Regions from separate parts of the Aliiroseovarius sp. xm-d-517 genome, predicted to be linked through region 1. Evidence: riboswitches for the same ligand, from Rfam matches in the RefSeq annotation. Region 1 holds a riboswitch; each other region holds the start of a gene.
What was found. Region 1 has a riboswitch for cobalamin ahead of cobW (cobalamin biosynthesis protein CobW). Riboswitches for the same ligand answer to the same signal wherever they lie in the genome.

Region 1 (2,197 bases):
GTGACGGGCCAGGTCGGCCTCTTTCCAGCGCCGATACAAAAGCAGCCCCTCGGCGCGGCGCAGGTCATCGCCAATGGTGCGGTACCGCTGGGCCTGTCGGGCCTGTCGGGCCAGCTGCGCCAGCTGAGAGGCGAGCTGTTCAAGCACGTCCTCGACACGGGCGAGGTTTGTTTCAGTGCCCTTGAGCTTCAACTCGGCTTCGTGGCGGCGCTGGTAGAGACCTGAAATGCCGGCGGCCTCTTCCAGGATGCGGCGGCGTGCCTTGGGTTTGGCGTTGATCAGTTCGGAAATCTGCCCCTGCCGCACCAGGGCAGGTGAGTGGGCGCCGGTGGAGGCGTCTGCAAACAGCATCTGCACGTCCCGCGCACGGACATCCTTGCCGTTGACCTTGTAGGCGGATCCGGCATCGCGGGTGATGCGCCGGATGATTTCCAGATTGTCACTATCGTTGAACCCGGAGGGCGCAAGCCGTTCGGAATTGTCGAGTTGCAGTGAGACCTCGGCGAAGTTGCGCGCAGGCCGCGTGGCAGCCCCGGCAAAGATCACATCTTCCATCCCGCCGCCACGCATCGCGGTGGGGCGGTTTTCCCCCATCACCCAGCGCAGGGCCTCAAGCAGGTTTGATTTGCCGCAGCCATTTGGCCCCACCACGCCGGTCAGCCCGTCCGCAATCACCAGATCGGTCGGGTCAACAAAGCTTTTAAAGCCGTTCAGACGTAGTTTTGAAAACCGCAAGCGGCCTGCCTCAAATTGATTCTCGGGTGAAGTGAGTGTTCGTGTGCGGCGGGGGTCTGTCAACGGGTCCCACCTAAAACGGGCCAAAATCTGGTCGGGAAGGGAGAGTTATCCACAAGATATTGGTTTTCCTTTGTCCGGGCGCGCCCCCTTTCTGCCGTTTGCAGTCCCGCTGCGGTCGCAATCCTTCTTGACGAAAACTGCTCTTGCACGGCAGAACGGGCGGATATGGTTTCCCGGCGCATACCGATGTTCCGGGGAGAAGAGGGAATGTCGTGCGGGCGACCCAAGTCGGGGTCCAAATCGACAGCCGCCCCCGCGACTGTAGGCGGAGCGCAGGCGTTGATATGCCACTGGTGGGAACGCTGGGAAGGTGACGCCATGCCGAGATCCGCAAGCCAGGAGACCTGCCATATGCGACTTTTCATGTCCCGTCGGGGAGGACGGGCAACAGAGTAGAGACAAAAGATGCTGACCAAAATTCCCGCCACTGTTGTGACCGGTTTCCTGGGCGCAGGGAAAACCACCCTGATCCGCCATATGCTCGACAATGCGGGTGGCAAACGCATTGCGCTGATTATCAACGAGTTTGGTGATCTGGGCGTCGATGGCGACATCCTCAAGGGGTGCGGAGACGAGACCTGCACCGAAGACGATATCATGGAGCTGTCGAACGGGTGCATCTGCTGCACGGTGGCCGAAGATTTCATCCCGACGCTGGAGAAACTGTTGGACCGTGAAACCCCGCCGGACCACATCGTGATCGAAACTTCGGGGCTGGCCCTGCCCCAACCCCTGGTGCGCGCGTTCCAGTGGCCGGAAATCTCTACCCGCGTGACGGTGGACGGTGTTGTGACCGTTGTGGATGGCAAGGCGGTGTCGGACGGGCAGTTTGCATCCAACCTTGATGCGGTCGAAGCGCAGCGCAAGATGGATGACAACCTGGATCACGAGACGCCGTTGTCAGAGCTGTTCAAGGATCAGGTGACCTGCGCCGACATGATCGTCGTGAACAAGTCCGACCTGCTGGGGGATGCCGAGGCTGACGCGCTGGTTGGCAAACTGGCCGCCGAAAGCCGCGATGGGGTGCAGGTTGTGCGCTCGATCATGGGGGCGTTGCCGGTTGAGGTGCTGCTGGGGCAGGGTATGGGGGCCGAAGATGACATGGACGCCCGCCTGTCGCTGCACGAGAAAGGCCATCATCATCACGACCACGATCATGATCATGATCACGAGGATGACCACCACCATGATGATCACCATCATCACCACGACCATGACCATGATGCGTTCGAAAGCTTTGTCGTGACCCGTGGCGAAGTGGCGGATCCCAAGGCCTTTGCCGAGAAGGTCGCCGATGTGATCCGGTCGAACAACATCCTGCGACTGAAGGGCTTTGCTGCCGTGGAAGGCAAGCCGATGCGCCTGACATTGCAGGCGGTCGGGCCCCGCGTTGACACCT
Region 2 (2,197 bases), 1.1 Mb from region 1:
CGAGCTGCGCAATGATGTCTGTTCGCATTGCCATGGTGCAGAGGGTGAGGCGTCGAGCCGGATGTATCCGCGCCTCGCCGCGCAGAACCGCGACTATATCGAGAAACAGCTGCGCAATTTCCGCGACGGCACGCGGGAAAGCGACATCATGAACGGCATGGCCGAAAACCTGTCAGATGCGCAGATCACGGCACTGGCGCAATATTACTCGGCGCAGCCGCCGCTCAAACACCGGGTGCGCTCGTCGAAACAGGCGCTGGAGGCGGTGGGCTATTACATCTATCACGAGGGCAATGAGTATACCAAAATCCCGCCCTGCGCCGATTGCCACGGGGAATTTGCAGCAGGCGATGCCTCCCTGCCACGGCTGGCCGGCCAGCACCGCCATTACGTGGTGGAACAGCTGATGGCGTTTGAGGATCGCTCGCGCACAAATGACAGCGCGATCATGCATTCGGTGGCCAAGAACCTGACCGAGCTGGAGATCAACGCGGTTGCGCTTTATGTCAGTGGTCTGGTCGAGGAGTGATCCGCCGCCACGGCGTTTTCGCGGCACATCTGGTCGAAAAACGGATTGCCTGCGGAGCGCGGGCTTCCTACAACTGACCCGCCGGGGTGGCCCCGGCACACATCATTTTCAGGTGCTGCTGATGCGGCCGACCGCGCAAGGGGTTGGCGACTGAAGCGGAGAATCGGGAAGGCAGTGCAACCCTGCCACGTGCCCAACGCTGTAAAGGGGACTGGCCGCAACGATCCACTGGAGCTTGCTCTGGGAAGGACGCGGTCGGGAGGAACCTGAGTCAGAAGACCGGCCTGAAAATCATACTGCGCCGTGTGGACAACGGGGCAAGGGCATCCATCAAGGGGAATGATATGGATATGGCCAACCCACAAACATCTTTTGACAATTGTTTTGACACGGCAGAGCGCGAGGCGCTTTACAAGACCATCTTTACCCGGCGCGATGTGCGCGGACAGTTCCGCCCCGATCCGATCCCGGATGACGTGCTGACCCGCGTGCTGATGGCCGCGCATTACGCGCCTTCGGTGGGGTTCATGCAGCCTTGGAATTTTGTCGTGATCCGTGAGGACGACACCAAGCGCAAGGTCCATGATTTGTTCGAAACCGCCCATGGGGAAGCGGCAGAGATGTTCGAAGGCGCCAACCGCGACACCTATCGCTGGTTGAAACTGGAAGGGATCCTGGAAAGCCCGGTCAATATCTGCATCACCTGCGACAAGGACCGCGCCGGGCCTGTGGTGATCGGGCGCACCCATGAACCGGTTATGGATGTCTATAGCAGCGTCTGCGCGGTGCAGAACCTGTGGCTGGCAGCGCGCGCCGAAGGGCTGGGGCTTGGCTGGGTCAGTATTCTGGACCACACCCGCCTGCGTGAGGTGCTCAATATTCCCGACCGCGTGGTCCCCGTGGCCTATCTGTGCCTTGGCTATGTGTCACATTTCTTTGACCGGCCCGAGCTGCAATCCGCGGGCTGGCGTCCGCGTCTGCCGCTGGAGGAGCTGGTGAATTTCGAGCGTTTCGGGCAGGGGTCGGAAGATCCCGACGCGGTCGCGCTTCTGGAGCAGATCAGGCAGACCCAGCACAGGCTTGAAGACGGCGGGTATTCAGGGGATTTCGCACAGGCCACCTGTGACGCCTCACCAGAAACCTGACGCTCTGGCTTTGCCCGGAATGCACGCAAACTGTTGAAGTGGCGTCTTTTGGCGCCACTTCATGCCTCAGATCAAATACGCATTGCGGGCGTGTGTTATGCCAAAGGGGGTATTGGTTCCCAAATATCCCCGATTTCTTCGCGGCAGCGTCAGTTTATTTCTACCATCAACACGTCTTGCACGTTAGCATTTCATCTTAATTTTCTAATTCATCACTTCATTTAGGATAGCAATCAGATGTTTCGCTATTTTTCTAAATTCTTCCACCGCAGACACGATATTTTTGTTCCTGCCTCTGTGGTTGCCCAAGATGCAAAGGACTATGCCCTCGTTGGATCAGTGGTCAGCTGGGTAAACGCCGCCCGCAATCGAGGTGCCTACACCGCAGATGAGATCGCAAAGGAAGCTCCGCAGGTTTACAATGCCGACTACTATTACTCTCAAGTATGCAATGGAGGTCATTCTCAGTTCCGGCACAACTCCAAGATGGACCCGATGACGCTGGCTCATGCGCAGAACGGGT
Region 3 (2,197 bases), on a different contig from region 1:
GCCTCGATCACCATCACCGGGATATGGGCAAAAAACACCAGCTTTGCGGCGGGCAGGAATTCATCCCCGGTCAGCGCGAGGGAAATCGCCACGGCGATGGTGGTGGCCGCAATGGCCATGCCCCCGCCGATGCCGCCCCAGATCGCGCCCTGACGCGGCGAGCCCCGCGCCACAAGCGGCCGAAACGCCAGCCCGACCAGCACCGCAGGCAGCGCGATATTCACCGCATTCACCCCCAGTACGGTCAGACCGCCAAACCCAAAGAACACCGCCTGCAGCAACAGCCCGACAAACAGGGCCGGAAAGGCGGCCCAGCCCAGCACAAGCCCGGCCAGCCCGTTCAGGATCAAATGGACCGAACTGGGCCCGATCGGCACATGGATCAGCGAGGCCACAAAGAAGCTCGCCGATAACACACCCGCCGCGGGGATACGTTCAAGGGTGAGATCCTTCAGGCCCATGGCAAGCCCGCCAATGGCCAGGACCGCCCCGCCAATCACCACCGGGTTGGACAGGGCGCCATCTACGATATGCATCCTGCCCCCTCCCCTTTTTGACTGCGGAGTGCGCGTGTCATTTCAGATCCTCCGCCCGGATCCACAACACGGCATCCTGGCTCAGCTCCTTGCCTTCATGTTCCGTCTCGGGCCCGGTTCCAAGGGCCGCAAACCCCCAATAGCCAGCTTTCGGAATGCCGAAGGTAAAGACGCCATTGGCATCGGTCAGCGCAACGATGGACCCTCCGGCCATTGGCTGAACGGTGCTGCCGGAGGTCGCGAACCGCTCCAGATCCGGTTCGGCCGCCATATATTCGATTTCGATCTCGGCGCCGGCAACGGGCTTCCCTTCGGACAGGACCTGCCCCGAGAAGGTCGAGCCGGTGATCACGTTATACGGCTTGTTGAGCGGCAGGATCTCGGTCGGCAGACCCACCGGCTGATCCCAGTCGGTGGGCAGCGTGTTGCGGTTCAGAACAACCTTGGCGATCTGCTGGATATAGATGTCTTCGCTTTGCTCATAATAGGGGGCGGGCACCGTCACCACCACGTAATCGCCCGAGCGTTTGACCGGCACGCTGGCCCGGTAGGCGGCGGCCTCGTTCGAGGCCCCTTTGAAGGTCGCAGGCTCCAGACGATCCATCAGGTCGGTCTTTTCGCCATTATGCACCATGAAAAATTCCTGCGGCTGGCCCATATCCATGGCGTGCCCGTTCTCCATCGGGTGCCAGAAGATCAGCCCCATCGGCACGTCCCCCGGACGTTCGATCAACGCATCCTTGGTATAGTTCAGCTGGAAATGCGCAAAGGCCGTGACCGGCAGCAATGCGGGAAGGGAAATGGCCAGTGCTTTGGCCAGAAAGGTCGTTTTCATATCGTCCTCATTCGACAGTGCGGACACGTCTTTCGCGCGCCCTGCAAGCAGGAATGAACAACGGGGAGTTGGCACGGTGGGTCCGGTTTTCATTCTGGGACCGCCGGGCCAGACGCTCACCCCGGCGTCCGGTTGGAAATGGGCAAGGTCTCCCTGGCCCAGTGTCCGGCAGGTCTCCTGACTCGCGGGTCAAAGCTTGGCTGGCCTTCCCGAGGCGCCTTTCGGCGGCTTCCCAGTGGCATGTTCAGCGTCGCTCACCGCTCACAGTTGCGGGGGCAGTCACGGAATTGGCGCCTGTTGGCTACACCTCACCGTATTCCCTATTGCTACCGCGGAGCCTCTGCTCGCGCGGAACCGATCACAGGGTCTGAATGTCAGATCAAGGCCCCGGATGTCAAGGCGCAGCGCCGCTTTCCACAGGTCGCAATCCGGCGACAGTCGGTCGCGCATTTACGCAAGCCGCTGAATTCAAACGAATTCGGAAGGTGAAGAAAAGCGACCCCAAAGGCAACAGCGCAGATCCGCGGCGAATCATCTGGCTCAGGACACAGCCTCTGGACACGGCGATTGTCAGTGGCGCAGCATCCGCAGCGCCCCGAGGGCCACCAGAACCAGATAGGCCACACTGCACAGCAGGAGCGTCAACCAGATATAGGTTACAAAGGCCGCCCCGAACACGCCCACAGCGACCAGCACGTATTTCACATGCTCCCGATGTACCCGCGTGGTTTTGAACGACGGGGTCGGAATGCGGCTGATCAGCAGGAACGCCACCAGCATCAGGTACAGCACCGTGATCCCATCCGGCAGAGGGCCCGACTGCACA
Region 4 (2,197 bases), 1.8 Mb from region 1:
CGATCCGTATCAGCATTGAAAACCGCCGCAAGCAGATGGCGCAATGTATCTGGATCCGGCAACGGGTGGACCAGCTTCTTGAAGCGGGGGAACAGGTGATTGTGCTGGGGGATTTCAATGATGGTCCGGGGCTTGATGAATATGAAAAGCTGTTTGGCCGGTCAGGGGTGGAAATTGTAATGGGCGAGGGCGATGGCCCCTGCCTGTATGACCCACATGCCGCACGCTTTTTGGCGCGCCCGTCGGCAGCCCGCATCAGCTCTGCCCGGTTTTATATTGCGAGCCAGAAACGATATTTGCAGGCGCTTCTCGACTATATCATGATTTCCGAGGACCTGCGCGGGTTTGACCCGGTCTGGCGCATCTGGCACCCGTTTGACGACCCGCTCTGTTATCGGGCTGAGGCCCTGCGCGAGGCGCTGTTGACTGCCTCGGATCACTTTCCGGTCACGCTGGATATTGATCTTTGACGCTTGCGCACTGGAAATACCGATATCTGCGCCCCATATTTTCCCTATGAAACAGATCCTGAACCCCACCTTGCTGGCAGGGCTTGTTGCCTTGTCCTCCCCGGGGCTGGCTGAAACGGGCCAACCCCAATCCCCCCAGCCGTCTCCTCCGTCGTCCTCCGAGGGGGATCCAAAGCTGGAAGACGGCGCGGAAATGATGTCGCGCGGCTTGCAGATGCTGCTGGACGGGCTGGCGCAGGAAATGTCCCCGATGCGTGACGGGCTGGCCGAGGGCATGGCCGAAAACTGGGCCAGGCAATTGCAGGACGGCTGGCAGGATCTGATGGCGGAAATGGGGGATCTGTCTGCCTATCACCCGCCGGAAGTGCTTCCCAATGGTGACATTATCTTGCGGCGTAAATCGCCACAGCCGCCTGTCCCGCCCGAAGCTGCTGCGCCGGACGGGGGAACGGATCTTTAGGACCCGCACGAAGGCCTGGCCTGACGGTCAGGATAGGGCCGCCCCCCGGCGCATGGCCATGACGCAACCAGGGGTGCGCTTCAGGCCGCTGGGGGAAAGCGGTGTCGTGCCGCGGTTCAATGCCTCGTGATTGTTGCGCGCGTATTCGAGCAGGGCAGAGATGTCCTCACCTTCTTCCACATCCCCGAAAACATGTGTTTCGCTGCGGGTGGCATGATAGGCCACGAGGCAGGTTCGGCCACAGCCCCCCATTTCAGCATGGCCCGAGATTTCAAACCCGTCCTCGATACTGTCGCGTGCGGCGGTGATGGCCTGTTGAAGCTGGACCATCATGGCATGACCTGCGGTGCAAATCTGGCCGGTATGGGGGCAGGGGGTGCAGAGAACAAGCTGCTGCCCCGTCCGGGTCGGTGTGGTTGTTGTGGTCTGTCCCACCGTCTGCATCTGTGTCCGGTACATGACGCCCTCCGCGCGTAAGATGCGGGATGGGGCGGGGGGAAGAGGGGGCATTCTGGCCGCCTGCGATCCTCCTGCCGGGGCACCCCGCCCGGGTTGAGTTTCATCAGATGGCAGGTCTCCTGACTTGCGGGTCGTGGCGGTTCTGATCCTTCCCGGGGCGTGCCCAGTGGTTTTTCAAAACAGCTCGCCGCTTACAGTTGCGGGGGCAGTTGTGGAATTGGCCTATTTGCGACCGCACCACATTCCCTTTTCATCCGGGGCTTTCTGGTCGAAAGATCCGGGAACCATCTGAGAAATGGGTGACGCAGGACGGGGCCGGTGTCAAGCGAGAAGCGCAGGAGGGGAGGGGCATGAACAGGGACAAGAACGGGGGCAGGGGCGCTGCCCCTCGGCCTGGCGGCCTCACCCCGAGGTATTTTCAGCAAGAAAAAGTGAAGGCTCAGCGCAGAGTTTTGACGTTTGAGGTGGCGTCAAGGGCCACACAGAGCGCGTCAAACCTGCTCTCGGCAACCTCGCCGAAAAGATCACGGGCCTCTGCGGCCAGGTGCAAATGCAACTCGCGTTTCTTGGGATACCATTTCAGCTCTGCCTTGTCCTGTGGCCCATCCACCGCGAACATGGCGCCAAAGCGCATGGCCTTGCCCAGAACCTCGGCCCGGATCAGGTCCTTTTCGCCGAGTATTTCAAACAGGTTTTCAAATCGCGATCCCTGGCGGCTGTTTTTATAGCGGTGCAGCAGGGACAGGCCGAGAAACACCCGTTCTTCATGGGTGAGCCCCCCGAGATTGGCGCGGGTGGCGTTGTCGAA

Region 2: it holds a riboswitch for cobalamin, as region 1 does, so the genes downstream of both, bluB (5,6-dimethylbenzimidazole synthase) here and cobW (cobalamin biosynthesis protein CobW) in region 1, are expected to answer to the same signal.
Region 3: it holds a riboswitch for cobalamin, as region 1 does, so the genes downstream of both, XMD517_RS15460 (DUF4198 domain-containing protein) here and cobW (cobalamin biosynthesis protein CobW) in region 1, are expected to answer to the same signal.
Region 4: it holds a riboswitch for cobalamin, as region 1 does, so the genes downstream of both, XMD517_RS00120 (DUF1636 family protein) here and cobW (cobalamin biosynthesis protein CobW) in region 1, are expected to answer to the same signal.

The regions. Positions count from the first base shown of each region.
Region 1 covers NZ_WBXT01000001.1:1,810,363-1,812,559, reverse strand. The annotation lists gene smc (chromosome segregation protein SMC) at 1-735, opposite strand, end outside; cobalamin riboswitch at 948-1,165, shown strand; gene cobW (cobalamin biosynthesis protein CobW) at 1,204-2,197, shown strand, end outside.
Region 2 covers NZ_WBXT01000001.1:2,924,482-2,926,678, reverse strand. The annotation lists gene XMD517_RS13970 (cytochrome c) at 1-529, shown strand, start outside; cobalamin riboswitch at 628-832, shown strand; gene bluB (5,6-dimethylbenzimidazole synthase) at 880-1,674, shown strand; gene XMD517_RS13960 (DUF4375 domain-containing protein) at 1,912-2,197, shown strand, end outside.
Region 3 covers NZ_WBXT01000002.1:69,425-71,621, forward strand. The annotation lists gene cbiM (cobalt transporter CbiM) at 1-536, opposite strand, end outside; gene XMD517_RS15460 (DUF4198 domain-containing protein) at 574-1,371, opposite strand; cobalamin riboswitch at 1,521-1,745, opposite strand; gene pssA (CDP-diacylglycerol--serine O-phosphatidyltransferase) at 1,942-2,197, opposite strand, start outside.
Region 4 covers NZ_WBXT01000001.1:22,344-24,540, forward strand. The annotation lists gene XMD517_RS00110 (endonuclease/exonuclease/phosphatase family protein) at 1-470, shown strand, start outside; gene XMD517_RS00115 (hypothetical protein) at 517-930, shown strand; gene XMD517_RS00120 (DUF1636 family protein) at 958-1,389, opposite strand; cobalamin riboswitch at 1,481-1,693, opposite strand; gene XMD517_RS00125 (Ppx/GppA family phosphatase) at 1,829-2,197, opposite strand, start outside.